DNA from 2 places in the Eleftheria terrae genome. Region 2 is predicted to be linked to the other one. Evidence: predicted binding sites of a transcription regulator. Region 2 holds the regulator's gene; the other holds the start of a gene.
What was found. Region 2 encodes HrcA, which represses chaperone genes, less so after heat shock. Its sites were predicted from a motif close to TTAGCACTCNNNNNNNNNGAGTGCTAA; they were not measured.

Region 1 (15,242 bases), 2.2 Mb from region 2:
CACGCGCGGCAGCGCCGTCAGCACCTCCTCCAGCGCCTGGGTGCCGCCGGTGGAGGTGCCGATGGCCACCACACGCTCGGTGGTCTGGGCCAGCGGCCGGCCGGTGGCGGCGGGCAGCACTGCATCGGCGCTGAGCTTGGCGGTGCTGGGGCCTTCGCGGACGGCCAGGCGCCGCACATTGGCGCGGGCCGCCGCACGCACGGTGGCGACCAGCTGCTCGCCGGACTCGCTCAGGAACTGCTTCAGGCCCAGGCGGGGCTTGGTGACGATGGCCACCGCGCCGGCGGCCAGTGCGTCCATGGTGGTCTTGGCGCCCTTCTCGGTGAGGGTGGAGCAGATCACCACCGGCGTCGGCCGCTCCTGCATGATGCGGCGCAGGAAGCTGATGCCGTCCATGCGCGGCATCTCCACGTCCAGCACGATCACGTCGGGCCAACCGGCCTTCAGCCGCTCGATCGCCAGCAGCGGGTCCGAGACCGCGCTGCAGACCTCGATGCCGGGGGCTGCATCGAGCAGGGCCGACAGCACCTGGCGCACCACCGCCGAATCGTCGACCACCATGACCTGAATGGGCTTCATAGCTTGCGGTAGATCGAGGGAGCCACCTGCTGCACGTTGTCCACCACGCCCGACAGGCTTTCGGAGTGCCCGATGCACAGGTGCCCGCCGGGCCGCAGCGCCGACAGCACCCGGGTGGCCACCTCGCGCTTGGTGGTGCCGTTGAAGTAGATCATCACGTTGCGCAGGAAGACCAGGTCGAACGGGCCCAGCTGAGGCAGGGCCTGGTTCAGGTTGACTTGCAGGAACTGCACGCGGCTGCGCAGCTCGCGCGTGACCAGCAGGGTGCCGTCCTGGGGGCCGACGCCCCGCAGGCAGAAGCGCTTGAGGTAGGCCGGCGGGATGTGGCGGGCGCGCTCCATCGGGTAGTGGCCGGTGCGGGCGCGCTGCAGCACCCGGCTGCTGATGTCGGAGCCCATCACCTCCCAGGCCCGGCTGCCCATGCAGTCGGCCAGCACCATGGCGATGCTGTAGGCCTCCTCGCCGCTGGAGCTCGCGGCGCTCCAGACCCGCAGCGCACGGCCCTCGGCGGCCGCCCGGCTGGCCATCTGGCGCAGCAGCTCGAAGTGCTTGGGCTCGCGGAAGAAGTAGGTCTCGTTGGTGGTCAGCAGGTCGACTGCCGTCTGCACCTCGTCGTCCGCCTCCCCGCTGGCCAGCAGCTCGAAGTAGGCGCCGAAGCTGTCGAGCTGGCGCGCCTGCAGGCGCTTGGCCAGCCGGCCGGACACCAGCGCCTTCTTCCCAAGCGACATCGTGATGCCGGCCTGCTCGAAGATGAAGCGCTGGAAGCGGCTGAATTCCTGGTCTGACAGTGCGTGCACGACAGCGCTCCTTGCCTGCAGTGAAAAGCGGGCCGGCTCAGGCCGCTTCGGCCAGCGCATCGGCAGGCAGCCGGCCCAGGCTCTCGATGTCGTCGACGGACAGCACCCGGTCCACGTCGAGCAGGATCACGAACTTGCCGCGCACCTTGCCCATGCCGTGGATGAAATCGGTGCGAATGCGGGCGCCGAAGGCGGGCGCCGGCTCGATGTCGGCCGGCGGGATCTCCAGCACTTCGTTGACCGCATCGACCACCACGCCGATGACCTGGCGGTCCTGCTGCGCGTGTTGTGCGGCGACCTCGACAATGACGATGCAAGTGCGCTTGCTGACGGGCGAGGGTGGCCGGCCAAAGCGGGCCTGCAGGTCCATCACCGGCACCACGGCACCGCGCAGGTTGATGACGCCGCGCACGCACTCCGGCATCATCGGCACCGTCGTCAGGCTGTGGTACTCGATGATCTCCTTGATTGCGAGGATGCCGAGGGCAAACGCCTCGCCGGCCAGCATGAAGGTGAGGTACTGCGTCGGCTCCTGGGGCAGGGCGGCGCGGCGCTCGGACGGGTTCATCACGTCAGGCCTCCGCTCAGAACCGGACGAACTGCGATTCGTCGGGGCCATCGCCAGCGGTGGCCAGGGCCGGTGCGCGCAGGCCCAGGCCGCCCTTGCGGGACGGCACTGCCGCAGCGCGGCGCGCTGTGGCAGCGGGCGCCGCCTGCGCCGCCTGCGCCGCCGGGCGCGACTGGCTGCCGGCCAGGCGGAAGAAGGCCATGCTCTGCTGCAGCTGCTCTGCCTGGCTGCTCATCTCCTCGGCGGTGGCGGCCAGCTGCTCGGAGCTGGAGGCGTTCTGCTGGGTGGTCTGGCTGAGCTGGCCGACGGCGGCGTTGATCTGGCCGACGCCGGACGACTGCTCCTCGCTCGCCGCGGTGATCTCCTGCACCAGGTCGGAGGTCTTGCGGATGTTGGGCACGATCTCGTCGAGCAGCGTGCCGGCTTTCTCGGCCAGCTCCACGCTCTCACTGGCAACGGTGCCAATCTCCTGCGCTGCCACCTGGCTGCGTTCGGCGAGCTTGCGCACCTCGGCCGCCACCACCGCGAAGCCCTTGCCGTGCTCGCCGGCGCGAGCGGCCTCGATGGCGGCATTGAGGGCCAGCAGATTGGTCTGGTAGGCAATGTCGTCGATGATGCCGATCTTCTGCGCGATCTGCTTCATCGCACTGACGGTGGCCTTGACGGCTTCGCCGCCCTCGGTGGCCTCGCCGGCCGCCTTGGTGGCCATGCCGTCGGTGACGCGGGCGTTCTCGGTGTTCTGCGAGATCGAGGCGGTCATCTGCTCGATGGAGGCGCTGGTCTGCTCGACGCCGGCGGCCTGCTCGCTGGCGGCCTGCGAGAGAGCCTGCGCGGTGGCGCTGACTTCCTCCGAGGCACCGGCCAGTGCTTCGGCGCCGCTGTTGACCTCGCTCACCACCTGGGAGAGCTTGGTGATCATGTGCTGCATCGACTGCAGCAGCTGGCCGGTCTCGTCGCGGCTGGTGGCCTCGACCTGCACGGTCAGGTCACCGGCGGCCAGGCGGTTGGCCACTTCCACCGCGCGGCGCAGGGGGCGCGTCACGCTGCGGCTGATCAGGAAGCCGAGCGCAACGCCCAGCAGCACGCCGATGCCGATGGCGGTCAGCATGGCCGAGCGGCTGGCCTGGTAGACCTCGGTCGCGTCCTGCGAGGCCTGCCGGGCGTTGGCTTCCTTGCGCTCGCTCAGCTCCGTCATCAGCGTGTCGAGCCGGCCGTTGGTCTCGGCCAGGCGGCCCAGCAGGGCGGCCAGTGCGCTGTCGCGCTCCTGCAGCTTGGTGGTGGCCACCATGGCCTTGGTCTCGCGCAGCAGGCGGTCGTATTCGTCCGCCGTGCTGGCGATGGAGGCGAAGTTGCGCTTGGCTTCCTCGGTGTAGAAGAGCGGCTTGGCTTTCTCCAAGTAGTCCTTCATCGTGGTGCTGCTCTTCTCCATGATGGAGAGCTGCTTGTCGCGCTGCTCCTGGGTGGTGGCAAGCATGTACTCGGCCCGCGCACGCGCCACATAGATGAGGTTGATGTTGGCCTCCTTGACATACGACAGGCCGAGCAATTCGGTGCCGTACAGCCGGTCGGCCATCGCGTTGAGCTTGCCGGCATTGGAGATGCCGATGAATCCGATGCCTGCGCTGATGGCCGTGACCAGCAGGAAGCCGGCGATCAGCCGGGTGCCGATCCTGAAATTGCCGAACATGATGGAGGGGTCCTTGTGCAAAGAAAACGGGTGGGGGATCGATCAGGCCGCCGCCAGGGGGGCACCGTGGGCGACCGTGGAAGCCCGGGCCTGCTGCAGCAGGCCGGGCACGTCAAGGATCAGCGCGACTTCGCCGCTGCCGAGGATGCTGGAGCCGCCGACGCCCGTCACGCGGCCGAACATCTTGTTCAAGGGCTTGATGACGGTCTGCACTTCGCCGAGCAGTGCGTCCACCACCAGGCCGGCCTTCTGCCCGGCATGGGTCACGACGACCAGGTTGTCGCGCGAGCCGCGCGGGCCCTGCAGCTCGAACAGGTCGCGCAGGCGGATCACTGGCAGCACCTGGCCGCGCAGGTCGATGTAGTCGCGCGCCTCGTCCTCGGTGAAGGCCACGCATTCCTCCACCATGTCCAGCGGCACCACGAAGACCGAATGGCCGACGCGCACCTGGAAGCCGTCGATGATGGCCAGCGTGAGCGGCAGCCGCACCGTCACCGTGGTGCCGGCGCCTTCGGTGCTGCGGATCTGCACGCTGCCGCGCAGCGCGGCGATGTTGCTCTTGACCACGTCCATGCCGACGCCGCGGCCCGACAGGTTGGTGACCTGCTCGGCAGTGGAGAAGCCCGGCTCGAAGATGAGGTTGAAGATCTCGGTGTCGCTCAGGCTCTTGCCTGCCTCGACCAGGCCACGCTCGATGCCCTTGGCGAGGATGCGTTCGCGGTGGAGCCCGCCGCCGTCGTCGCTCACCTCGATGACGACGCTGCCCGAGTCATGGTACGCATTGAGCCCCACCGTGCCGCGGGCCGGTTTGCCGCGCGCCAGGCGCTGCTCCACCGGCTCGATGCCGTGGTCCATCGCATTGCGCACCAGGTGGGTGAGCGGGTCGGCGATGCGCTCCACGACCGTCTTGTCCAGTTCCGTGTCCTCGCCGTTGACCACCAGGGCGATGTCCTTGCCGATCTCGCGGGACACGTCGTGCACCACGCGCTGGAAGCGGCTGAAGGTGGTGCCGATCTTGACCATGCGCAGCTGCAGCGCGGTGTCGCGCACCTGCTCCACCAGTGCGGCCAACGTGGAATGGCTCTCGAGCAGTGCCGGCACCCGCACGCTGCGGGCCACGAGGTGGGCGCCGGCGGAGGCGGTGACGAGCTCGCCGACCAGGTCGATCAGGCGGTCCAGTTTGTCGGCGTCGACCCGCACCGAGCTGCGCTCACCGGCGCGCGGTGTGCGGGAGGCGGGCTGCGCCGCTTCGCTGGGGGCCGATGTGGCAGGAGCGGCAGAGGCCGCAGAGGCCGCAGGGGCGGCGGGGTTCGCCGCGGCGGCGGGCTGGCCGGCGCCGACCGGTTGCAGCGTCAGCTCGCAGTCGTCGCGAACGAACTCGAACGCGCCTTCCAGCGCTTCGCGAGGCGCGGTGCTGTCGATCTCGATGTCGAAGGCGAGGTGGCAGCTCTCCGGGTCCAGCTCGGTCAGCGGGGGCACCTGAGCGGTCCGCAGGTGCACGCGGCGCAGCGTGCCCAGGGTGCCGAGGTAGCGGATGAAGGCCAGCGGGTCCATGCCCTGGCGCAGCACCTCGGTGCCGAAGCCCACGGACAGCTGCCAGCGCGTCTCGGCGTCGGCCGGCTCGCATGGCGGCGGCGCAGCGGCGAGCACTTCGGCCTGCGGCTCCAGGTAGGCCGCGAGCCGCCGCAGCAGCGGTTCCCCAGGGGCGGCCACTGTCGCGTCCGGGTCACCGCGCTGGAGTTCGGCGGCATCGATCAGGGCGCGCATGTGGTCGCCGCAGGCGAGCATCAGCGTCACCAGCGCTTCGTCGATCGCATGGTGGCCGGCGCGCACTTCATCGAGCACGCTTTCCACCCCGTGGGTGAAGGCGACCACGCGGTCCAGCCCGAACAGCCCGGCCGAGCCCTTGATGGTGTGCGCCGCACGGAAGATCGCGTTGACGGCCTCGCTGCGCGCCTCGCCCTCGGCGGCCTGGAGTCCGAGCAGTGCCGTCTCCATCTCAGCCAGCAGGTCGCGGCTTTCGGCGATGAAGGTGTGCAGGGCCTGGTCGAGGTTCATGCCGGTGTGTCCTGCGTCATGGGAAGGGCAGTGGGACCGAAGTGCGGTGCCAGCTCGAGCAGGGCCAGCATGTCGCCCACGGCCGGGCTGGCTGCGACCAGGTGCACATGGCCGCCGCGCGCCATGGCGGCCTGCTGGGTCGCCACCAGCAATTGCAGCCCGGCACTGTCCACCTCGCTGACCTCGGCCAGGTCCAGCCGCAGGCAGCCGTCGCTGCCCAGGCTGGCCAGCAGCTGCGCGGCCAGTTCGGCGGCGCGATAGATGGTCATCTCGCCTTCGATGCGCAGCGTGCCGGCGCACGGGGCGCCCGCCGCCTGCCCGCTGATCGCGCCGTGTTCCTGCGTCATTGCAGCACCAGCTTCTGGACCACTGCGAGCAGTTGCTCGGGCTTGAAGGGCTTGACCACCCAGGCCTTGAGGCCGGCTTCCTGGCCGGCGCGCTTCTTCTCGTCGGCCGACTCGGTGGTCAGCATGACGATGGGCGTGAACTTGTAGCTGGGCAGTGCCTTGACGGCCTTGGCGAAGCTCAGGCCGTCCATGTTGGGCATGTTGAGGTCGCTGACGATCAGGTGCACTTTCTGGCCGGCCAGCTTCGCCAGCGCATCACGGCCGTCGCTGCCTTCAAGGACGTCGTAGCCCGCGGCCTTGAGCGCGATGCCGACGACCATCCGCAGCGAGGCGGAGTCGTCCACGATCATGATGGTCTTTGCCATGGTGTTCCTCAGAAAAATGTGACTTCTTCGGCCGGTGCCGGCGTGGCAGCGGCCTGGCGTTCGCCGCGGTGCAGCGCGTGTTCCTCGGCCATCGCGTAGGTGGCCTGCAGTTCCGACAGCAGGGCGGTGGCGTCCAGCGGCTCCAGCGTGCCGGCCTGCGCACAGGCGCGGCCGTGCTCGGCCAGCACCGTCGGCAGCCGTTCGATGTTGGCCTTGACGTGGGTCATGACCTGGCTGACGCGGTCCTGGAACTGCAGTTGCACCAGGGCTTCGCCGATGTCGTTCTTGATGCCCAGGCTGTCCTGTTCCAGCTGGCTGGTGGTGGCGGCCAGTGCCTCGGTGACGCCACGCATCTCGGCCAGCACCTCGCCGATGTGGCGTTGCGAGGCACAGATGGAAGCGTCCTCTTCGGCCGAGGAGGCTTCGGCATGCTGGCGCGTCGCCTCGATGGCGGCGTTCACCAGGGCCACCTTGTCGGCGATGCGGCGGCCCATGTCCCCGGACAGGGCGGAGAGCTTGCGCACTTCCTGCGCCAGTACCGAGAAGCCGCGGCCGTGCTCGCCGGCATGCGCGGCTTCGATGGCGGCGTTGATGGCCAGCAGGTTGGTCTGCCCGGCAATGCTGGCGACATCGCCGGCCATCTGCTGCAGCTCGGCGACAAAACGGGTCAGGCCCTGCACTTCATTGAGCACCGCTGCCTTGCTGCGCATCACGGCCTGCATGGAGGCAATGACCGCGTCGAGCTGGTGTTCGCTGCGTGCGAACACGGCCACCACCCCCTGGTCGCCGCTGTCGCGGCTGCCGGTGGTGGCGGTGGTGGCACGGGCGGTCTGGTCGAGCTTGTCGACGATGCCGCCAAAGCGTTCGGCGAGTGCGGAGATGGCCGATTCCATCTGCGCGCGGGAGGATTCGATGTGGCCGCTCCAGACCGGCGCGAGTGCCTGGGCGAACCCTTCGCGCTCGGCCAGGTAGCGGTTGAGCATGGCCTGTTCGGCACGCCGTGCAACGGCGAGCTCGCGTCCGGCCAGCAGGCCGAGCGCGCTCAGCAGCACGGCGGCCGCCCAGGCGGCCGGGTGGCTGGCGGCCGCCATCAGCACGGCGGCCGCCCCGGCCATGCCCAGCAGCGGAGCGTGGGCCACGCACAGCCGAGCGCGCCGGGAGGAAGCCGCAGGCGGCTGCGGAAGCGGGGAGGGGGCGATCGGGGCGGGCATGAGAGCAATTTCGGCAGCCCAGGGCCGTGCTTCATGCGAGGTTCGACTAGCGCCCCCTAAGCCAAATACCTAGGGGCTTCGGAGCGCGACCATGGCAGGCAGCCTGCCGAAGCCCGCAGCCCCATGAAAAAAGGGCCGCTGTGCAGCGGCCCTTTTTAGTGAGCGAGAAGCTCAGGCGGACATTACATGTCCATGCCCATGCCGCCCATGCCGCCCGGCATGCCGCCGGCTGCAGGTGCGTCTTCCTTCGGGGCTTCGGCGACCATGCACTCGGTGGTCAGCATCAGCGAAGCGACCGAGGCGGCGTTTTGCAGCGCCGTGCGGGTCACCTTGGTCGGATCCAGGATGCCCATCTCGATCATGTCGCCGTACTGGCCGTTGGCAGCGTTGAAGCCGTAGTTGCCCTTGCCGCTCAGCACGGCATTGACGACCACGCTCGGCTCGTCGCCAGCGTTGGCCACGATTTCGCGCAGCGGGGCTTCGATGGCCTTCAGGATCAGCTTGATGCCGGCTTCCTGGTCGGGGTTGTCGCCCTTGATCTGGCCAGCCGCCTGGCGGGCACGCAGCAGGGCCACGCCACCGCCGGCCACGATGCCTTCCTCGACGGCGGCACGGGTGGCGTGCAGCGCGTCTTCGACACGGGCCTTCTTCTCCTTCATCTCGACTTCGGTCGCAGCACCGACCTTGATCACTGCCACACCGCCGGCCAGCTTGGCCACGCGCTCTTGCAGCTTCTCACGGTCGTAGTCGGAGGTGGCTTCCTCGATCTGCACGCGGATTTGCTTCACGCGGGCTTCGATGTCGCCAGCGGCGCCGGCGCCGTCGATGATCGTGGTGTTTTCCTTGCCCACTTCGACGCGCTTGGCCTGGCCCAGGTCAGCCAGGGCGACCTTCTCGAGCGTCAGGCCGACTTCTTCGGAGATGACCTTGCCGCCCGTCAGGATGGCGATGTCTTCCAGCATGGCCTTGCGACGGTCGCCGAAGCCCGGAGCCTTGACGGCCACGACCTTCAGGATGCCGCGGATGGTGTTGACCACCAGGGTCGCCAGCGCTTCGCCTTCGACTTCTTCAGCGATGATCAGCAGCGGACGGCCGGCCTTCGCCACTTGCTCCAGCGTGGGCAGGAGGTCGCGGATGTTGCTGATCTTCTTGTCGTAGAGCAGCACGAAGGGGTTGTCGAGCAGCGCGCTTTGCTTCTCGGGGTTGTTGATGAAGTAGGGGCTCAGGTAGCCGCGGTCGAACTGCATGCCTTCGACGACATCCAGCTCGTTGTCCAGCGACTTGCCGTCTTCGACGGTGATGACGCCTTCCTTGCCGACCTTGTCCATCGCGTCAGCGATGATCTTGCCGATGGATTCGTCGCTGTTGGCCGAGATGGAGCCGACTTGCGCGATTTCCTTGGAGGTGGTGGTGGGCTTGGAAGCGGCCTTCAGCTGCTCGACCAGGGCGGTGACCGCCTTGTCGATGCCGCGCTTCAGGTCCATCGGGTTCATGCCGGCGGCCACGTACTTCATGCCTTCGCGCACGATGGCCTGGGCCAGCACGGTGGCGGTGGTGGTGCCGTCACCGGCGTTGTCCGAGGTCTTGGAAGCGACTTCCTTGACCATCTGGGCGCCCATGTTCTGGAGCTTGTCCTTCAGCTCGATTTCCTTGGCGACCGACACACCGTCCTTGGTGACGGTGGGGGCGCCGAAGGAGCGCTCCAGCACCACGTTGCGGCCCTTGGGACCCAGGGTGACCTTGACGGCGTTGGCCAGGATGTTCACACCCTCGACCATGCGGGCACGGGCTTCGCCGCCGAAAATGACGTCTTTAGCTGCCATGTTTGATTTCTCCGAATGCTATGAACTGGTTGGATGAGAGGTGTCGCGGGTCAGAGAATCACTTCTCGATGACGGCGAACAGATCCTCTTCGCGCATGACCAGCAGTTCGTCGCCGTCGACCTTGACGGTCTGGCCGCTGTACTTGCCGAACAGCACGCGGTCGCCGACCTTGACGTTCAGGGCCACGAAGTCGCCCTTCTCGTTGCGCTTGCCCGCGCCGACTGCCAGCACTTCGCCTTGGTCAGGCTTCTCGGCAGCGTTGTCGGGGATCACGATGCCCGAAGCGGTCTTGGTTTCGTTCTCGAGGCGCTTGACGATCACGCGATCGTGCAACGGACGAAGTTTCATTGCATCTCCTTGGATTCTGAGAAGGCACTTCTGAGAAGGAACGAGCGCCAAGTGAGCGCTCGTTGACATCAACTAGCACTCGCTACTGTTGAGTGCTAACAGGACCAATTATAGGGACGGCCGAAGGCGATTCAAGAGGGAGGGACAGGGGAATGTAGAGGCCGGCCCGTTCAGCGCCGGCACGAGCCAGCGCGGGCGGCCTGCACCAGGAGAGGCTGCAGGCGCTTGGGGCGAGTCTGTTGACGGGCTGTGCGATCCAGGGGTGGCTGGAGTCCCCGGACTGGCTACTGCGGTGCCGCAGGGTTCGCTGCGGCCGAGGCTGCTGGCGCGGAGGCCGGTGCGGCCGCTGTGCCGGCCCGCACTCGCCACACCACATTCCCCACATCGTCGGCCACCAGCAGTGCGCCGGTCTTGTCCAGCGCCACGCCCACCGGCCGGCCCTGCGCCTCGCCGGTGTCGTTCAGGAAGCCGGTCAATACGTCCTGCGGCTGGCCCACCGGCTTGCCGCCCTGGAAGGCGACGAACACCACCTTGTAGCCGCTGCGCGGCTGGCGGTTCCAGGACCCATGCTGGCCGATGAACATGCCGCTGCGGAACCGCTCCGGCAGCGAGGTGCCGCCCGACCATGCCAGGCCGAGCGAGGCCGTGTGCGGGCCGAGTGCATAGTCGGGCACGATGGCGCGGGCCACCAGGTCGGGCTGCTGCGGCTCGACCCGCCGGTCCACATGCTGGCCGTAGTAGCTGTAGGGCCAGCCGTAGAAGCCGCCGTCGCGCACCGAGGTCATGTAGTCCGGCACCAGGTCGCTGCCGATCTCGTCGCGCTCGTTGACGGCGGTCCACAGCGCGCCGGTGTCGGGCTGCCAGGCCAGGCCGTTGGGATTGCGCAGGCCGGTCGCGAACAGCCGGTGCTGGCCACTGCGGAGGTCGACTTCCCAGATGGCGGCCCGCCCCACTTCCTCGTCCAGGCCGTTTTCGCCGACGTTGCTGTTGGAGCCGGTGGTGACGTAGAGCTTGGTCCCGTCGCGGCTGGCAATCAGGTTCTTGGTCCAGTGATGGTTGCGCGGGCCGGCCGGCAGGTCCACCAGCTTGGTGCCGGGCGCGGTGATGCGGGTCTCGCCGTCTCGGTAGGGGAAGCGCAGCACCGCGTCGGTGTTGGCGACATAGACATCCTGCCCCACCAGCGCCATGCCGAAGGGCGAGTTCAGCCGCTCCAGGAAGGCCGAGCGGGTCTCCGCCACGCCGTCGCCGTCGGCGTCGCGCAGCAGAGTGATGCGATTGGCGCTGGGCACGCCAGCGCCGGCCTTCGACATGACGCGCTGCATCACCCAGGCGCGCAGGCCGCCACCGCTGCCTTCGGGCTTGGGCGGCGCGTTGGTCTCGGCGACCAGCACGTCGCCATTGGGCAGCACATGCAACCAGCGCGGGTGCTCCAGGCCGTCCGCGAAGCGGTCGACCACCAGGCCTTCGGCAGCGACCGGCTTGCCGCCGGCCGGCCAGCCCTTGGCGGGGGCGATGTGCACGGTGGGCAGCAGTGTGCGCCGGGGCTCGGGCAGTTGGGGCTGCGGGCCGGTGCCGGCCGACACCGGCAGGCGGGCGGTCTCGCCACAGCCGGCCAGGGCCAGCAGGCCCAGCAGTGCCAGGGACAGCGCGTGCCGCGCGGTCGGAAACAGGGGCGTGTGGATCATGCGGATCTCCTGGAAGCGGGGCGGCTTGCGCCTCAGTCGGGAATCTGGTCGAGCGCGTCGGGCTCCACCCGCGGCTGCAGGTTCATCTCGTGGCGAAAGCGCGAGGACTGCTCGTAGGCCTTGATGCGCACCCGCATGATGGAGCCGAGCGGGCGGTGCGCCTCGATGCCCTGCCAGGGGTTGAAGGACAGGATGTCGTCGCCGCAGACGCGCCGCGCGGGGCTGTAGGCGTCTTGTTGCGGCAGCGAGAGGGTGGCCACCGGCAGCCAGGGCGAGTCGGATTCCGGCCATTCGATGGAGGCGTCCTCGATCGGCATGCGGGTGAGATCGGTGCACAGCTGCACCCTCAGCTGGTATTCGGCCGACTCGCGGCTGAAGAAGTCGACCACCGCGTCGCGCAGGGCCGAGTCGCCTTCGCCGGGCAGCGGCTGGCCGGCGAGCCGGCGCACGCTGGCGGACAAGGGGGCGGCGCTGACCTTGGCCACGTGATCGCCGTAGCGCAGCGCGGCCATGCTGTAGTAGGTGTCGCCCAGCAGGTGGTCGCGCGGGGTGGCCAGGGTGTCGAGCGTCGGGTTCTCCACGCCCAGCAGGTCGGCCACCTTGCCGGCGCCACGGGCCAGGGCCGCGACGGTGCGGCGCAGCAGCTCGGGGTCGTCGATGTGCTTCTCCATGGCCTGCTGCGCTTCCCAGTAGGCCTGCACATGGCCGAAGGGAATCACCGGATGGTTGACCAGCAGGAAGTCCTGGGTGCGGGCTGGCCGGGCCTGCGGCAGCAGGCGCGGGCCGTCGACACCGATGAGCTTGATGGCCATGCCGCGTGGCGAAGGCACTCGGTCGCTCATGAGCTCGCCCGGCGCGCTCGACAGGCGCACCACCACCGGGTAGCTGCGGGGCTCGGCGAACACGCCCTGGCGCAGGAAGCCGGGCAGGCCGTCGTGCACGGTCAGGCGGCCCTTGAGGATGCCGTGGCTCTTGGCATGCGCGTCGCGCACCGCATGCCGGTGGCGGTCGAAGACGATGCGATTGACCCGGCCCATCGAGGCGACGATCTGCTCGATGAGCTGCTCTTCATTCGGCTGGCGCTGCTCCAGCTGCTCGCTGTAGCGGAGGTAGGAGGCAGGGGCGGACATGGGACTCCTTGAAGTAGGGAAGGCGGTGGGCGCCCGGCACCGCGCGCCCACGAGCCGCACTTCGGCAAAGGCCGTGCCGGCCTATTCCGACAGCCACAGCGCGACCGGCGGCCGGGCCGCGGTGATCTCGGCTTCCGTGAACGGCACCCGCAACCACCGGCCCGCGCTGTAGCGGCGGCTGGCATCGGCATGGTGGGGCGAGGCCGGATCGTCGGACTGCGAGTGGCTGAGCAGCGTCCAGGGCTGCACCCCTGCGTCGGTGAAGGCCACCACCTGGAGATAGCTGTTGTTGAACCGCTGGCCCTCCACCGCATAGCCGCCCTGCTCGATGCGGTAGGCCGAGCAGGCGAGCGTGAAGTAGCCGTGTTCTTCGCAGCCGCCGTACAGCGGCAGCCGCTCGCTGCCGCGGCGCAGGAAGACCGTGTCGCCGCGCTCTGCGTCGAGCGGGTAGCCGCTCTGCTGCACGCGCAGCACCGCAGCGGCGAGGGCTTGCGGAATGCGCGCGTCGGGCCTCAGCGCCTGCGGGGTGCTCAAGGGCCGCCGGGGGTCGAAGGCATCGGCGTAGAGCTGCTCGGCCGGGATGCGGCGCAGCCGGGCCCAGAACTCGTCCCACAGGTGGGCGCCGCGGGCGTGGCGGGTGCCGGTGTTGTTCCAGGCCGCGAGCTGCCGGCAGGCCGCCTGCACCGCAATGCGCCGAGGTGGCTCGAAGTGCTCGCCGTTCAGGCTGTCGTCGCTCAGGGCCACCTGGGGCTCGGCGCAGGCCAGCGCGAGCGCCTGTGCCTTGAACCGCTCGGCCGAGAGGGATCGACTGTCCAGCAGCAGGTGCTGCACGCTTGATGCGTCGGTTCGCCGGCCACCGTGTCCATCGGTGCCAGCCAGGCGGGCCTGCGCCATGGCGTGGCCGAGTTGCGTGCGCAGCGACACCGGGGCGCCTTCCGGGCCGATGATGCGGTCGAAGCCAGTCAGCGGTTCGGCGGGCTGGCTCAGCCAGTGGCTGTCGTTCATGTTGGCGACATAGTCCTGCCGCAGCAGGCTCGGCATCCGGCTGGCGCCGAAAGTGCCGGGCACGGGCGAGTCGGCGTCACGGGCCCACTCGCAGTCGGCCCGCGAGCCGTCCAGGAAGGGCACGCCGGGCGCGAATGGCGCGAAGGCGCGGCCCAGGTCCGTCGTGCAGCGGGCGGCGTGCGCATCGGTGACATGCGGGACCGCGCCGATGTCGGCATACCAGACGCGGGTGTCCCCGCGTGCGGCGGCCAGCGTGTTGTTCCAGGGGACCGAGCATTCTTCGGTCTGGATGCGAATGAACTCGTCGAGCGATCGCGCGGCGGCCCAGCGCAGGAAGGGGCTGAAGGAGCGCGGGTGGGTGGCACTGACGTCGCGGATGGCAAAGGCCTTGTCGCGGGTCCAGGCCAGCGCGGGCGAGAAGCCCGACAGGTCGACGAGCGGGCCTGCATGGCTGCGGTAGAGCGTGCGGGTGACCGAGGCCTCGAAGCGCGGTGCCACCGGCTGCACCGGCACGGTGATGCGGTGGGCCGTCATCGGCAGCACCCGGCCCTCGTAGAGATAGGACGTGGCCGAGCCCGGAGCCAGGCTCAGTTCATAGAAGCCGAAGCGGCGGGCGGTGGACGTGGTGTGGGTCCAGGCCAGGTGGGCGTTGTAGCCGATGAGGATCAGCGGCACGCCGAGGATGCCGGCACCTGCGACATCGAGCGTGCCCGGCAAGCTCAGGTGGGCCTGGTAGAAGCGGTCGGGCCCGCGCAGGAACCAGTGCGGGTTGCCGGCCAGCAGCCCGTGGCGGGTGCCGGTGGCCTGGCCGCCGAAAGCCAGGCCGTTGCTGCCCAGCCCACGGCCACGGCCCGGGCTGAAGAAGGCGGCCGGGTCGAGGGCGGCGGTGGCCCGCCGGAGCACGTCGCCCGCTGCCCCGGGTGGCTGGGCGCCTGCAATCTGCTCGGCAAACACGCTCCAGCCCCCGGCCGCGCTGAGGGCCAGCAGGCGACGCCAGGCATCGGACTCGTCGATCTCGCGCACCCACGCCTGCTGCTGGCAGGCCTGGTGAGCCCCGGGCAGGCGGCCCTGTCGCCAGTCCCGCACCAGCCGGTTGTACCCGGCGGTCCAGCCGTGCACCAGTTGCTGCAGCAGGGGCGAGACCTGGCGGCGGTACTGCTCCACGGTGGGCTCGTCGGCCACATGCCGGAAGAAGAAGTCGAGTTCCAGGTTGGCCGGCTGGCCGAAGGTGGATTCGGTGGCGGGCCGCGCCTGTGCACCGAAGTGCAGGGAACGCTCGCCGCGCAGGGTGAGGAAAAGCTCGGCCAGGGTGCACAGGTTGTCCTGCGCCTGCACATAGCCCTGGCCGTAGCCGAGGCTGGGCGCGTCCTGCGCGCGCAGGTGCGGAATGCCGTCGGCCGTACGCCGCACCAGCACCCGGTAGGTCGGCTGGCCCGTGTTGAAGGCCGCCGGGGGCGCCGCCTTCGGTGGCGTGGCGATGGGCGCGCCGATGGCGGCGCCGGAGAACAGGAGCAACAGCAAGGGGCGTGACAGGGCTGGCATGGGCGTCCTCCCGAATGGAAACGGACGTCGCCGCAGCCCGGCAACAGAGCGGTCCGCCGCGGCGACACCTTGCCGGTGCTTCCCGATGCGGGCCGG
Region 2 (15,242 bases):
GAGGGCAACACGGCGGATGCCGATTCGGTGAATGCGCCCATCGCGGGCCTTCACTTCGACCGGGCTGGCCGCGCCTTCGTCAGCACGCCGCGCCTCATCTCGGCCCGGTCCCCGGCGACCTTGAGCGTCTTGCACACCGGTCATGAATCCGGTCCCGCACGGCTACGGGCTTTTCCTTCCGCTGAAGGCAATTCCGTCGCCGCGGCGCCCGAGCAGCACCTGCGGAACGTGCTCGGCTTCCATGTTGATGCCCGCAACGGCTGGCTCTGGGCCCTGGACATGGGGTTCGTGGCCGGAGAGCCCGAAGCGCCGGTGGGCGCGCAGAAGATCGTGGTGTACGACCTGAAAAGCGGACGCACGGTGAAGCGCATCGGCCTGGACGCGGTGGCGGACCGCAAGGGCAGCTTCCTGAACGACCTTGCCGTCGACGAGCGGCGCAAGCTCGCCTACATCTCCGACAGCGGTCTGCGCAGCGCGCCCAGGAACCAGGCCGCCATCATCGTGGTGGATCTGGAGAGCGGGCGGGCGCGCCGCGTGCTCGATCGCCATGTTTCGGTCATGCCGGAAGCGGGCGTCAAGGTCACTGCCCATGGCGAGGCGGTCTGGCCGGGCCATCCGCTGACGCTGGGCATCAACGGCATCGCGCTGTCGCCGAGCGGGGACACGCTGTACTGGACCGTGACGACCAGCACGAAGGCCTACAGCCTGCCGGCAGCGCTGCTGCGCTCGAGCGCCAGCGACGCGCAGCTCGCTGCCGCGGTGACCCTGCTGGGAGACGTCGGCGGCAACACCGATGGCATCGTGGCAGCGGCCGACGGCCGGCTGTACATCACCGACGTCAGCCACAACGGCATTGTCCGCTTCGATCCGCAGACCCGGCGCATGGAGTTGCTGGGTGCGAATGAGGATGTGTACTGGCCCGATACGGCGACCCTCACGCCTGATGGTGACTTGGTGTTCACGGCCAGCCGGCTCAATGCGCACTTTGCCGGGGCGGTCAAGCCGGGCGCCGAGCGCTACGACCTGTGGCGGCTGAAGCTGCCCCGCTGACCGGCAGGCAGAGGCCCGGGCGGGACGGTCGCGGGCCCCTCGTGCGCCATCTCGATGCTGGCGTGAGCGGTGGCCGGGTCGACCTCTGCGCTGCAGCGGGGGTGGACCTTTGGCATGGTGATGTCGACCGGGGCTTCGCCAGGGTGGCGCTGCTGCGGTGCGTCTCGATATCCAGTACGTGGAAGCGAGCGCAGGGGGAGGGGGTGGTAGGCCGTGCAGGGCTCGAACCTGCGACCAAAGGATTATGAGTCCTCTGCTCTAACCGACTGAGCTAACGGCCCCCGGGGCGCATGCCTTCCTCCGCACGCCGCTCCTTCTCCCGCAGCGGCGGCCTGCCTTCCTGGCGCGCTTCTTGGCGCACATCGCGGACGCCCCTGCTCGCCAGAACCGGCCATTGTAGAGGCAGCCGTCCGCGCCACGGACCCATCGACGGTCATCGGTGACCGACACCACGAACTGGCACGGAGACGTCTCCCGGGGCAGGCCGGCACCGCCGCCGTTCCGGCGCTGTGCCCAAGCCGGGTCGCCCCACGGGGCGACGGCGGTTCGCATGACCGCGTGGGGGCACCGAGCGACAGGCCGGCGCCGGGCCGCCCATCCGCTCACCGGGCCGCCTACTTCTGGCTCAGCGCGTTGGACACCAGCCGGGCAGTGATGTCCACGATCTGGATCATGCGGTCATACGCCATGCGGGTGGGCCCGATGACACCCAGCGTGCCGACGATGGTGCCGTTCACCTCATAGGGGGCCGACACCACCGACAGTTCCTCGAAGGGCACCACCTGGCTCTCGCCGCCGATGTAGATGCGCACGCCTTCCGCGCGGCTGGACACCTCCAGCAGGCGCATCAGCTGCGTCTTCTGCTCGAACAGGTCGAACATCTTGCGCAGCGAAGCCAGGTCGCTGGAGAAGTCCTGCACCTGCAGCAGGTTGCGCTCGCCCGACACCACCAGCTGGTCGTGTTCGGCCAGCGCGTCGGAGCCGGCCTGCACGGCCGCCTGCATCAGCGCCGCAATCTCGCTGCGCAGCTGGTCCACTTCGATCTTCAGGCGCTGGCGCACTTCCTCGATGGCCAGGCCCGCATAGTGCGCGTTCAGGAAGTTGGTGGCTTCCACCAGCTGCGACTGGCTGTAGTCGCGCTCGGTGAAGATGACGCGGTTCTGCACATCGCCGTCCGGCGAGACCAGGATCACCAGCACCCGCCGGTCGGACAAGCGCAGGAACTCGATGTGGCGGAACACCGAAGGCTGGCGCGGCGACGTCACCACGCCGACAAACTGCGACAGGTTGGACAGCAGGTGGGCCGCGTTGGCGATGACTCGCTTCGGCTGGTCGGGCTGCAGGGGCTCGGCACCCTCCAGCGCGGCAGGATCGATCTCGCGCGGGCGGGCCGTCAGCATGGTGTCGACGAACAGGCGGTAGCCCCGTGCGGTGGGGACCCGGCCGGCCGAGGTGTGCGGGCTGGCGATCAGGCCCAGCTCCTCCAGGTCCGACATCACGTTGCGGATGGTCGCCGGCGAGAGCTCCAGGCCCGACGCCTTGGAGAGCGTGCGCGAACCCACTGGCTGGCCGTCCGCGATATAGCGTTCGACCAGCGTCTTCAGCAGCATCCGGGCGCGTTCGTCCAACATGCAAAAGATTGTAGAGCGCTGCCGGGCGGCTGATCCAGGGTGCCGTGCACAGTTGTATCGGGGCGTCTGCGCCCCGGCCAGCGGCGCCTGTCAGGCCTGCAGGGACGGCGCCTGGCACCGCGGTGTGGCAAAGGCGCTGTGGTGTAATCCCGCCATGCAGTCGCGCTTCCGTCATGTGGCCTTGATCGGCAAGTACCAGGCTTCAGGCATCGAGCCTGTGCTGGAGGAAATTGCGCAGTACGTCTCGCGCCTCGGCGCCGATGTCACGCTCGACAGCGACACCGCGCGCAACACCGAGCTGTCGGACTTTCCGACGCTCGATGTGGCCGGCATCGGCGCCCAGTGCGACCTGGCCATCGTGGTCGGCGGCGACGGCACCATGCTGCACATCGCCCGCGAGTTGTCGCGCTACGGGGTGCCCCTGATCGGCATCAACCAGGGGCGCCTCGGCTTCATCACCGATGTGCCGGTGCACCAGGTGGGCGACGTGCTGGGTGCCATGCTGCGCGGCGACTACGAGGAAGAACACCGCACCATGCTCGAAGGACAGGTGCTGCGCGACGGGGAGGTCATCTTCGACGGCATTGCGATGAACGACGTGGTGGTGAGTCGCGGCGCGACCGCCAGCATGGTCGAGCTGCGGGTGGACGTGGAGGACCAGTTCGTCGCCAACTTCCGTGCCGACGGCCTCATCATCGCCTCGCCGACCGGCTCGACCGCCTACGCATTGTCGGCCGGCGGGCCCATCCTGCACCCCGGCATCAAGGGCTGGGTGCTGGTGCCCATTGCACCGCACACCCTGTCGAACCGGCCCATCGTGCTGCCCGATGCCAGCCATGTGACGGTGGAGATCGTTGCCGGCCGCGACGCCAGCGCCAATTTCGACATGCAGAGCCTGGCCAGCCTGCTCCACGGCGACCGCATCCGGGTGCGGCGCTCCGCCCACCAGGTGCGTTTCCTGCATCCCCGTGGCTGGAGCTACTACGCCACCTTGCGCAAGAAGCTGCACTGGAATGAAGGGGTGGGGTCCTGAGATGCTGCGCCGCATCGTCCTGCGTGATTTCGTCATCGTCAGTGAACTCGACCTCGAGCTGGCTGGCGGTTTCTCGGTGCTCACCGGCGAGACCGGCGCGGGCAAATCCATCCTGATCGACGCCCTGCAGCTGGCCCTGGGCAGCCGCGGCGACGCCGGCGTGGTGCGCGAAGGTGCGCAGCGCACCGAGATCACCGCCGCCTTCGACCTGCCCGCCAGCCTGCTGCCCTGGCTCGAAGAGGCCGGCTTCGACAGCGGCGACGAGCTGCTGCTGCGCCGCACCATCGATGCCCAGGGCAAGAGCCGCGCATGGATCAACGGCAGCGCCGCCACCGTCGCGCAGCTGAAGGCCGCCGGCGAGCACCTGGTGGACATCCATGGCCAGCATGCCTGGCAGAGCCTGACGCGCAATGACTCGGTGCGCGCCCTGCTCGATGCCTATGCCGGCACCGAGCTGCAGCCGCTGTCGGCTGCCTGGGGGGCGTGGCGCGAAGCGCAGCAGCGCCTGGACGATGCCCGCAACCGCCAGGCCGACCTCGAGCGGGAGCGTGAACGCCTGAGCTGGCAGATCGGTGAAGTCGACAAGCTGGCGCCCGCCAGCGACGAGTGGGACGAGCTGAATGCCGAGCACAAGCGCCTGAGCCATGCGCAGGCCTTGCTGGACGCGGTGCAGGGCGCCCTGGAAGTCGTCAGTGAAGCCGATGGCAGCGCCGACGAGCTGGCCGGCAAGGCGGTCGAGAAGCTGCAGTCCGTCGCGGAATACGACCAGTCGCTGCAAGGTGTGGTTGACGTGCTGCTGAGCGTTCAGGCCCAGCTGCAGGATGCCTCGCACAGCCTGCACGGCTACCTGCGCCACACGGAGCTGGACCCGCAGCGCCTGCAGGAGCTCGACGAGCGGCTGGCCGCCTGGATCAGCCTGGCACGACGCTACCGCCGTCCGCCCGAGGAACTGCCGGCGCTGCTCGAATCGTGGAAGGACGAGTTGCGGCAACTCGACGCCGCCTCCGACCTGCAGGGGCTGGAGCGCGCCGCAGCGGCCGCCCGCAAACGGTACGACGAGGCGGCGCGGCAGGTGTCGCAGGCGCGCCGCCAGGCGGCGCCGCGGCTGTCCACGGCAGTGACCCAGGCCATGCAGGTGCTGGGCATGGCGGGCGGGCGCTTCGAAGTGGCGCTGGCCGCGCTCGAAGCGCCGCAGTCGTACGGCCTGGAAACGGTCGAGTTCCTGGTCGCCGGCCACGAGGGCAGCACACCGCGGCCGCTGGCCAAGGTGGCTTCCGGCGGCGAGCTGTCGCGCATCTCGCTGGCCATTGCCGTCACCACCAGCCGGCTGGGCGAAGCCGGCACCCTGATCTTCGACGAAATCGACACCGGCGTCGGCGGCGCGGTGGCGGACACCGTCGGCCGGCTGATGAAGCAGCTGGGCCGCGACCGCCAGGTGCTGGCCGTGACCCACCTGCCGCAAGTGGCGGCCTGCGCCGACCAGCACCTGCTGGTCAGCAAGGCCAGCAGCGGCGGCGTCACCACCAGTGGCGTCGCACCGGTCGCCGGCGAGCAGCGGGTGGCCGAGATCGCCCGCATGCTCGGCGGGCAACAGCTGTCGGGCACCAGCTTTGCCCATGCCCAGGAGATGCTGGCCACCGCGACGGCCGAGGCACCCATGCCCGCTGCGCCGGCCCGCCCACGGAAACGTTGATGAGCAGTCCTATCGAAGCCGGTGCCGCCCCCGAGGCCGGCGCCCCCCATTCCAACGGATCCTCGCTGCGCGAAGTCGTGCTCATTACCGGCATCTCCGGTTCGGGCAAGTCGGTCGCGCTGCATGCGCTGGAGGATGCCGGCTACTTCTGTGTCGACAACCTGCCGCCCGAACTGATCGAGAGCTTCGTGGCCCTGGAGCACTCGCGCAGCACGGCACGGCTGGCCATTGCAGCCGACGTGCGCAGCGCCCGCTCGCTGCCCCACCTGCTGCCGGCCATGAACAAGCTGCGCGAGGCCGGCGTGACGGTGCGCTCGGTGTTTCTCGATGCGTCCACCGACACGCTCGTGCGGCGCTTCTCCGAGACCCGGCGGCGTCATCCGCTGTCGGACCAGCACAGCCTGGGCGATGCGCATCGCGCCTTGATCGAGGCCATCGAGCTGGAGCGAGAACTGCTGTCCGACCTGCGTCAATCGGCCAGCGTGGTCGATACCAGCGAGCTGCGCACCGCGCAGCTGCGCAGCTGGATCAAGAACCTGGTGCAGGCACCGGCGGCCAAGCTGACGCTGGTGTTCGAATCCTTTGCGTTCAAGCACGGCGTGCCGCTGGACGCCGACTACATGTTCGACGTGCGCGTGCTGCCCAACCCCTACTACGTGCGGGAGCTGCGCCCGCAGACCGGCCGCGACGCCGACGTGATCGACTACCTCGAGAACCAGCCGGAAGTGCCGGAAATGGTGGCCCAGATCGAGGCCTTCATCCGCCGCTGGCTGCCCGCCTTCGAGCAGGACCAGCGCAACTACCTCACCGTGGCCATCGGCTGCACCGGCGGGCAGCATCGGTCGGTGTACTGCGTCGAGCAGCTCGCGCAGCGCTTCCGTGCCCGGGGTGCCACCCTGGTCCGGCACCGGGAGCTCGATGCGCGGGAGGCCGCGGCATGAGCCCCGCCACCGTCGACCTGCAGGGCCTGCCCCTGTTCCCGCTGCAATCGGTGCTGTTTCCTGATGGCCTGCTGGGACTCAAGGTGTTCGAGGCCCGCTACCTCGACCTGATGGGCACCTGCCTGCGCGAAAACCGCTCCTTCGGCGTGGTGGCCCTGCGGCGCGGGCAGGAAGTGAAGCTGCCGGCCGATGCGATCGAGTTCGAGCCGGTCGGCTGCCTGGCCGAGTTGATCGATGTGGACAGCACCCAGCCCGGCATCCTGCATGTGCGCTGCCGCGGCGGGCGACGCTTCCGGGCGCTCGACAGCTGGCAGGGCGAGGACGGCCTCTGGACGGCCGAGGTGGAGCTGATCGACCACGACGCCGCTGCGCTGCCCACCCGCGAGTTGCTGAGCACCGCGACCGCGCTGGCCCAGCTGATCCAGACGATGAAGCAGAAGGAGCAGGGCGCGCTGCCTTTCCTCGAGCCCTACCGGTTCGACGACGCCGGCTGGATCGCCAACCGCTGGTGCGAGATCCTGCCCATCCCGCTGGCCGCACGCCAGAAGCTGATGGAGCTGGACGACCCGCTGGTGCGACTGCAGCTGGTCCACCAGTTCCTGCGGCAAAAGCGCATCCTCGACAGCTGAGGCACCGGCCGCCGGTGGCCGGTGGGCCCTGCGGCTGCCTGCCGCGGCATCGGTGCGTTTCCTTCCGCTTCCTCCCAGGTATCGGCTCGGCTTCTTCTGCTTGGCGCCTTCGTTGCCCCCATCCGCGGGGCGCGCGGCGCTGCGCGGGGTGGTGATGCCGCGCCGGTATTGCCGAATCCGGAATTCCGCGCGGCTGGCTGCATCGGCACCATCGCTGGCGTGTGGGCATGGCCATCCCGGCGGCGCCCCGGAACCAGGAGAAGATCGAGATGCACACCACCCCCGTCACCCCGACCGCCTCGCCGCTGCCGCAGCGCCGGCTGGGCCAGCAGCTGAGCGTGTCGGCCCTCGGCTATGGCGCGATGGGCATGAGCGAGTTCTACGGCCCGTCGGACGATGCGGCCTCCATGGCCTTGCTGCATGAGGTGGTCGATCGTGGCGTCACGCTGATCGACACGGCGGACGTCTATGGTCGCGGCCACAACGAGCGGCTGATTGGCGAGTTCCTGCGCTCGCGCCATGCCGAGGTGGCCGCCGGCCAGCTGAAGGTGGCCACCAAATGCGGTATCGAGCGGCCGGCCGATGCCGCCTATGCCCGGCGCATCAACAACGAACCGGCCTACCTCCGCCGCTGCTGCGAGGCGTCGCTGCAGCGGCTCGGGCTGGAGCGCATCGACCTGTTCTACCTGCACCGGGTGGACCCCGCCGCCGACCTTGAAGCGACCATGGACTGCCTGGCTCGGCTGGTGCAGCAGGGCAAGATCGCGCATGTGGGCCTGTGCGAGGTGTCGGCCCGCACGCTGGAGCGGGCCCACCGGCTGCATCCGGTGGCGGCCTTGCAGAGCGAGTACTCCCTGTGGAGCCGCGAGGTCGAGCACGACATCCTGCCGGCCACCCGGGCACTGGGCATCGGCCTGGTGGCCTACTCGCCGCTCGGCCGCGGCTTCCTCACCGGGCGGCTCAACAGCACGCAGGGGCTGGCGGAAGGGGACTTCCGGCGGAGCAACCCGCGCTTCGAGGCCGACAACCTGGCCCACAACCTGCGCCTGCTGGACAGCGTGCGCGCCGTCGCCGCTCGCCACGGCGCCACGCCGGGCCAAGTGGCACTCGCCTGGTTGCTGGCCCAGGGCGGGCACATCGTGCCGATCCCCGGCACCCGGCGCCTGGCCTACCTGCAGGAGAACCTGGCGGCCCTGTCGGTGCAGCTCCATGCCGATGACCTGCAGCAGCTCGACCGCGACCTGGCGCCCGGGCAGGTGCGCGGCATGCGCTACACCGCCGAGGGCATGAAGGGCATCCATGCCTGATGCGGCCTGGCCCGACGGCCGCTGCACGGCAGCACCGGCTCAGGGGTGGGGCGCCATCGCCTGGCGGATCATCTCGATCCGCTCCAGCACCGCCGGCCGGGCCTCGGCGGCGCGCCACACCAGTTGCAGCTGGATGCCCAGCAGCTGCTCCAGCGCCTCGTCGAGCGCCCGGTAGACCACGCCGATGCGCGAGGCCGCCCGCATCGACGCCGGGCAGAGGGCCAGGCCTTCGCCGGCCGCCACGCCGGCCAGCAGCCGGGTGAAGTCGCTCGGCTCCAGCCGCCGCGGCGGCGCGTAGCCTTGCACGCGGAACACGCGCTCGCACTTGTCGTAGAAGGCCGGGTTGTCGGCACGCGGAAACCAGAACAGCGGCGTGTCTCCCAGGTCGCGCAAGCGCAGGCGATCCTGCCCGGCGGCCGGGTGGTTGGCCGGCAGGGCCACCAGCATCGACTCCCGCACGAGGGCCTGCACGCTCAGGTCCTCGGTGGGCGCGGCGATGTCGCCGACGATGGCCATGTCGAGCCGGCCACGGCGCACCCGCTCCACCAACTGCCGGGAGTAGGCGCGCTCCAGGGCCTGGCCGCTGGCGAAGCGCGGATCGCTGAGCAGCGCGTCGAGGTGCGGCATCAGCGAGAAGTCGACCACGCTGGTGAGGCCGATGCGCGGTGCGCCACCCGCTGCGGGCTCATCCTCGACGAACTGCTGGACGGACCCGACCGCGGCATCCAGCGCCTTGAGGACGGCGTGGACGTCCCGATGGAAGGCCTCCCCGGCCGGGGTGAGGCTCACCTGGTGGGTGTCACGCCGCAGCAGCCGGACCCGCAACTGGTCCTCCAGGCCCTGGATCTGCCGCGACAGTGGCGGCTGGGTCATGTTCAGCCGGTCCGCCGCGCGCCTGAAGTTCAACTCCTCGGCGACGGCGACGAAACATTGCAGGGCCTTCAGGCTGGGCAGGTGGTTCGAAGGGTGGCGCATGGCAGGCAGGCCCCGGCATGCGGGGCGAGTGGTGTCGTCGCTGAGAGCGGCGAGGCTGGCCGATTCTTGCGGTGCGGCTGCGGGCCGGCAAGCGCCTGGGGCTGACTCGCAGCGCACAGGCACCTCAGCCGGGCCGGTGCTTCGCCGGGATACGGCTGGGCGTCCGGTGCGTCAGCGCCGCGCGAGCAGCTTTCGCAAGGGCGCCGGCAGGCCCACGTCGGCAAGCCGGGCATAGGGCACCCACTGCCCGCCGGTCCAGGCGGGCGGCTTCTGCACGGCCAGCCGCACCGGGTGCAGCACCCAGTCGAAGTGCGTCAACGTGTGCTCGATGCTCGGCTGTGGCAGGGCCTGCCCGCCGAGGGCGGCGGCCGCTTCTGCCAGCGCCTCTGCACTGGCGTATTCGGGCAGGCTGTAGAGGCCGGCCCAGACGCCGGTGTCGGGCCGCTGGGTCAACCACACCCGGTCTTCATGTTCCAGCCACAGCCACCAGTTCTCGCGCCGCGAGCGCTTGAGCTTGCGGCTCTTCACCGGATAGGCGTCGGGCCGGCCCTCGGCGCGGCCGCGGCACAAGGCCTGCGCCGGGCAAAGCAGGCAGCTGGGCGAGCGCGCCAGGCAGACCGTGGCACCGAGGTCCATCAGGCCCTGGGTATAGCTCTCGATGCCCTGCTCCGGCAGCAGCTGCACCGCGGCTGCCCACAGCTCGCGCTCGTGGCGTGTCGAGGCCAGGTCCTCGCCATAGGCCAGCACCCGGGTCAGCACCCGCTTCACGTTGCCGTCCAGGATGGCCGCCCGCTCGCCATAGCAGAAGGCCGCGATGGCGGCCGCGGTGGAACGACCGATGCCGGGCAGGGTCTCCAGGTCGGCCGCAGTGGGCGGAAAGCGACCCTGCCACTGGTCGCGCACCGCCTGCGCGCAGCGGTGCAGGTTGCGCGCGCGGCTGTAGTAGCCGAGGCCGCTCCAGGCGGCCAGCACATCGTCCAGCGGCGCATCGGCCAGCGCCACCACGTCGGGGAAGCGCTGCAGGAAACGGTCGTAGTAGCCCAGCACCGTGCTCACCTGGGTCTGCTGCAGCATGATCTCTGACAGCCAGACGCGATAGGGGTCGCGCGTCTGCTGCCAGGGCAGGCGGTGGCGGCCATGCTGGCGCTGCCACTCCACCACCCGGTGGCCGAAGGCAGCGCGGATCGACTCGAAGTCGGGCAGGGCGGGCGGAGAGGGGTGTTCGCTTCCGGTCATCGGGCAGGGCAGGGCACCGCCCGCAGGCGGTGCCGCACCAGGGCAGGCATCAGTGGCTGGCGGCCGTGCCGGTCATCGGCAGGGCGATTTCGAGGGCGTCGGCGGCCGGCAGCGGCCCGGTGGCGGCGGCATGCACCTGGGCCAGCAGCGTGGCCAGGCGGGCCTGCAGCTGACGCAACCGGTCTTCCTGCGCCTCCACTTCGAGGATGCGGGTTTCCAGCTCGCTGCTGGCGGCCTGCACCCGCTCCAGCGATTCGCGGCGGCGCTTGAAGTTGCGGCGCCGGTCGCGCAGCTGGGAGTCGATCTGCGAGGACGCCGCCTTGTTCCACAACTCCAGCTCGCCGGAGGCGCCCTCGAACACCACCCGCAGCTTGGACACCAGCATGCGGCGGAACTGCTCCATGAAGCGGCCCTGCGACAGCCGCAGCGCATGCGAGAGCCCCAGGTACTGCATGTAGTTGCGCTCGATGAGGTCGAGGTCGCGAATGAAGCGCGAGAGGTCGGGGGCCTTTGGCGCTGCCAGGCCAAAACCGAACTCGGCGTTGAGCTTGTCGAAGGAGGCGCCCAGCATCTGGTGGATCTCGCTGCCCTTGGCCTGTGCCTCGGCCAACCGGCCACGCAGCACGCCGCACATTTCGGAGAAGGCGCGCTTGGCACCGAGGTTCAGGATGGCGCCACGCAGCTTCTCCTGCAGCACTTCTGTGCGCTCTCGCACGACGTCGTTGCTGATGGTCAGCAGCGCCTCCTTCAGCATGCGGGTGTGCACCGCGCGCATCGCCTGCACGCGCGAGATGCACTGCTCGAATTCGGCGCTTTCGGCGCCCACCCGCTTGAGCATCAGGCTCACCATGGTGCTGTTCTTGCCGCGCAGGCCGCGCAGCTCGAGCAACTGCTCGGCCATCTGGCGGCGGCGGTCCGAGAGGCTGCGGCCGACCTGGCTGTCGATGTGGGCCGTGCCGTCGAGCACCGCCTGCTGCAGCACCTCGCGCCGTTGCGGCAGCAATTGCTGGCCGAGCGCGTCCTCGAGCGCCAGGATGCGGCTGGCCCGCAGGTCGTCGGCATCGCCGGCGACACGGGCCGTCAGGGCCAGCTTGGCCGAGATCGGAAACACCCGCGTCTCCGGCACGCCGAGGATCTCGGCCGTCTGCGCCCGCTGGCGGGCGATGTGGATCTCGGTTTCGGCCTGCGGGCTGAGCGGGTCGCTCAGCGTGTCGATCTTGTTCAGCGCCACATAGCGGGCCAGCGCCTGGCCGCAGAGGTGGTCGCGCCACATCGCCAGGTCGGACTTGGTCACGCCGGTGTCGGCCGCCAGGATGAACACCGTCGCATGCGCCGAAGGCAGCAGGCTCACGGTCAGCTCTGGCTCGGCGCCGATCGCATTGAGGCCCGGCGTGTCCAGCACCACCAGGCCGCGCTTGAGCAGGGGATGGGGGTAGTTGATGATCGCGTGCCGCCAGGCCGGCACCTCCACCAGGCCGTTCGCATCGTGTGGCGGGTTGTCCTGCGGGCGGGCATCGTCCCAGAAGCCAAGTTCGCGGGCCGCTTCCATCGGCACCTTCTTGGTCTGCATCACCTGCAGCAACTCGTCGGCCAGCAGGTCGGGCCGCTTGATGTTCAGGGGCACCTGCTTCCAGGCGCCGGCATGACCGCGCAACTCGCCCAGCGACTGGTGGTGCAGGCGAGTGTCGATGTCCAGCAGGCGCAGCGAGGGCGGCTCGTCGGCGTCGTAGCTCAGCTCCACCGGGCACATCGTGGTGCGCCCCGGCGTCGCCGGCAGGATGCGGCGGCCGGTGTCGGCGAAGAAGATCGCGTTGATCAGCTCCGACTTGCCGCGCGAGAATTCGGCCACGAAGGCCACCACCAGCTTCTCGCCGCCCAGGCGTTGGGCCAGTGCGTCGAGCAGCTCCGCACCGGGCTGATCGAGCAGGTCGTGCTCGAAGAGGAAGCGGGACAGCTCCCGAAGCCGCGACTCCAGACCTGTGCGCCACGCGCTGAGCGCGTCGAGCTTGTTAGCAAAAGACGGGGCCATGAAGGTACGCCGGCAAGGGAACAACACGAAGACCCCAGGATGGTAGCCCAAGGCCGGCCGGTCAAGGCCGGGCGGGCGCTTTGTCGCGGCAGCGCTGCGTTCTACTGCTCGACTTGCACGGATGTTACCGGTTGTTGCCTCGATGTCGGGTGGAGGGAGGGTGCGCGCCGCCTGCTCGATTGTTCCGCGCGCCGGCCGGTCGCAGGGCGCATCAGCGCTTCTGGCAGCTCGGGCAAAAAAACGTCGAGCGCTGGCCCTGCACGATACGACGCACCGGCGTGGCGCATGCATGGCAGGCCAGGCCTTCGCGGTCGTAGACCTGGGCCTCCAGCTGGAAAGCGCCGTTGTGGCCCTGAGCGTCACGGAAGTCTCGCAGCGTCGAGCCGCCGGCCTCGAGCGCGCGCGTCAGCGTGGCCCGCACCGCATCCACCAGCCGCTGGCAGCGCGCCAGGCTGACCCGGCCGGCCATGGCGCGCGGGTCGATGCCAGCGCGGAACAGTGCCTCGGACGCATAGATGTTGCCGACGCCCACCACCACATCGCCGGCCAGCAGCGCCTGCTTGATCGCGACCCGCCGGCCGCGCAGGCGGCCGTGCAGGAAGGCGGCGGTGAAACCCGCGTCGAAGGGCTCGATGCCGAGCGTGCCCAGCAGCTTGGCGGCCGGCTCGCTTGCCAGCGAACTCGACCACACCACCGCGCCAAAGCGGCGTGGATCGTGCAGGCGCAGCACGCCATGGCTGGTTTGCAGGTCGAAGTGGTCATGCGGGCCGGGCGGTGGCGCTTCGGCCGAAAAGCTGAGCGAGCCCGACATGCCCAGGTGCAGCAGCAGCCCGCCGCGCTCCAGTGCGAGCCAGAGGTACTTGCCGCGGCGGCTCACCTCGCCGACCGCCTGGCCAACGAATGCTGCCGGGTCGCAGCCCAGCGGCCAGCGCAGCGGCTTGCCCAGCCGCACCGCTTGCACGCGCGCCCCGCGGATGCGCTCGGCGAAGCTCAATCGCGTGACTTCAACTTCCGGTAACTCAGGCATCGGGGAATTATCAGGCGCTTCGTAGAATCAGACCGGCGTGGGGGCGCGGAATTTGCATCCCCGGTTTCAGGAGCCTTGTTTATGCCGCGTGCCGCCCCCTTGTTCCGCCTGCTCTCGGTCACGGCCTGTCTTGCCGGCGTTTTCGCCGGCCTGCCGCAGGCCGCTGCTGCCGCCCCGAAGGAGCTGGCGCCTGCCGAAGCGCCTGCGTCGGCGGCACCGGTGGACAAGAATTCCGAGCTGGGCGCGGCCCTGTTCTACCAACTCTTGATCGGCGAGATGGAGCTGCGCTCGGGCAATGCCGGCGCGGCTTACGAGATCCTGCTGGACGGTGCCCGCAAGTCCAGTGACGAGCGCTTGTTTCGCCGTGCAGTCGAGATCGCGGTGCAGGGCCGTGCCGGCGACCAGGCCCTGGCTGCCGCCCAGGCCTGGCGCACCTCGCTGCCTCGCTCGGTGGAGGCGCACCGCTTCGCTGCACAGTTGCTGGTGGGCCTGAACCGGCCGGCCGAGGCGCTCGACCCGCTGCGCGCACTGCTGGCCAACACGCCGGCCAATGAACGCGCGGCCACCATCGTGCTGCTGCCGCGCCTGTTCGCGCGCGCCGCGGACATCAAGACCCTGACCGGCGTGCTGGAGCAGGCCCTGCAGCCTTACGCCTCGATTCCTCAGACCCAGGTGGCGGTGCTGGTGTCGAACGGCCGCATGCGGCTGCTGTCCGAGGAGCCGCAGCGCGCCTTGGCGCTGGCCGAGCAGGCCCACCGGCTCGACCCCGCCGCCGAAGCGCCGGCGGTCCTCGCCCTGGAGCTGCTGCCGACCCAGCCGCAGGCCGAAGCGATACTCAAGGGCCATCTGCAGGCCAAGCCGCAGAGCGGTGCCTTGCGCCTGGCCTATGTGCGCTCGCTGGTCAGCCTGCAACGCTATGGCGAAGCGGCGGCGCAGCTGGAGCAGGCCACCCAGGCCAACCCCGCGATGGCGCCGGCCTGGCTGAGCCTGGGTGCCCTCAAGCTCGAGCTCAAGCAGCCGCGCGAGGCCGAGCGCGCGCTGCGTCGTTTCGTCGAGTTGCGCCAGGCCGCGGCCGCCAAGGCAGCCACAGCGGCGGCTGCCGCTTCGGCGGCCAGTGCAGCGACACCGGCGGCACAGGCCGACAGCGACACCAACACCGATACCGACGACGACCCGGATGGCGACGGCGGCGTGGCGCTGGAGTCGCCCTCCGACGCACTGACACAGGCCTACCTGCTGCTGGCCCAGGCCGCCGAGGAGCAGCGTGACTTCACCCAGGCCGAGTCCTGGCTGGCGAAGATCGATGCGGGCCAGAACCCACTGACCGTGCAGGCGCGGCGTGCGGCGCTGCTGGCCAAGCAGGGCCGCGTGGGCGACGGCCGCGCCTTGCTGCGAGCCAGCCCCGAGCGCTCGCCACAGGACGCCCGTGCCAAGCTGCTGGCCGAGGCCCACCTGCTGCGCGACCTGAAGGACTGGGGCGAGTCCTACCGCGTGCTGGTGCAGGCCAACGGGCGTTTCCCGGAGGACGTGGACCTGCTCTACGAACAGGCCATGATCGCGGAGAAGCTGCAGCGGGTCGACGAAATGGAGCGCCTGTTGCGCCGGGTGATCGAGCTCAAGCCGGACCACTACCACGCCTACAACGCACTCGGCTACACGCTGGCCGATCGCAACACCCGGCTGCCGGAGGC

Region 1: a site for HrcA is predicted at 9,857-9,883, ahead of groES (co-chaperone GroES). Genes of this name have one in related genera too.

Annotation. Positions count from the first base shown of each region.
Region 1 covers NZ_CP106951.1:2,220,401-2,235,642, reverse strand. Annotated here, with positions in the region: gene N7L95_RS09745 (protein-glutamate methylesterase/protein-glutamine glutaminase) at 1-579, opposite strand, end outside; gene N7L95_RS09740 (CheR family methyltransferase) at 576-1,376, opposite strand; gene N7L95_RS09735 (chemotaxis protein CheW) at 1,414-1,944, opposite strand; gene N7L95_RS09730 (methyl-accepting chemotaxis protein) at 1,961-3,631, opposite strand; gene N7L95_RS09725 (chemotaxis protein CheA) at 3,674-5,689, opposite strand; gene N7L95_RS09720 (STAS domain-containing protein) at 5,686-6,036, opposite strand; gene N7L95_RS09715 (response regulator) at 6,033-6,401, opposite strand; gene N7L95_RS09710 (methyl-accepting chemotaxis protein) at 6,410-7,540, opposite strand; gene groL (chaperonin GroEL) at 7,795-9,435, opposite strand; gene groES (co-chaperone GroES) at 9,494-9,784, opposite strand; gene N7L95_RS09695 (PQQ-dependent sugar dehydrogenase) at 10,069-11,469, opposite strand; gene N7L95_RS09690 (catalase family protein) at 11,502-12,599, opposite strand; gene N7L95_RS09685 (penicillin acylase family protein) at 12,681-15,146, opposite strand.
Region 2 covers NZ_CP106951.1:4,384,419-4,399,660, forward strand. Annotated here, with positions in the region: gene N7L95_RS19605 (L-dopachrome tautomerase-related protein) at 1-1,050, shown strand, start outside; tRNA gene N7L95_RS19610 (tRNA-Ile) at 1,255-1,331, opposite strand; gene hrcA (heat-inducible transcriptional repressor HrcA) at 1,665-2,681, opposite strand; gene N7L95_RS19620 (NAD kinase) at 2,836-3,714, shown strand; gene recN (DNA repair protein RecN) at 3,716-5,407, shown strand; gene rapZ (RNase adapter RapZ) at 5,407-6,348, shown strand; gene N7L95_RS19635 (LON peptidase substrate-binding domain-containing protein) at 6,345-6,977, shown strand; gene N7L95_RS19640 (aldo/keto reductase) at 7,247-8,284, shown strand; gene N7L95_RS19645 (LysR family transcriptional regulator) at 8,324-9,259, opposite strand; gene mutY (A/G-specific adenine glycosylase) at 9,431-10,495, opposite strand; gene N7L95_RS19655 (dynamin family protein) at 10,545-12,524, opposite strand; gene mutM (bifunctional DNA-formamidopyrimidine glycosylase/DNA-(apurinic or apyrimidinic site) lyase) at 12,736-13,551, opposite strand; gene N7L95_RS19665 (tetratricopeptide repeat protein) at 13,633-15,242, shown strand, end outside.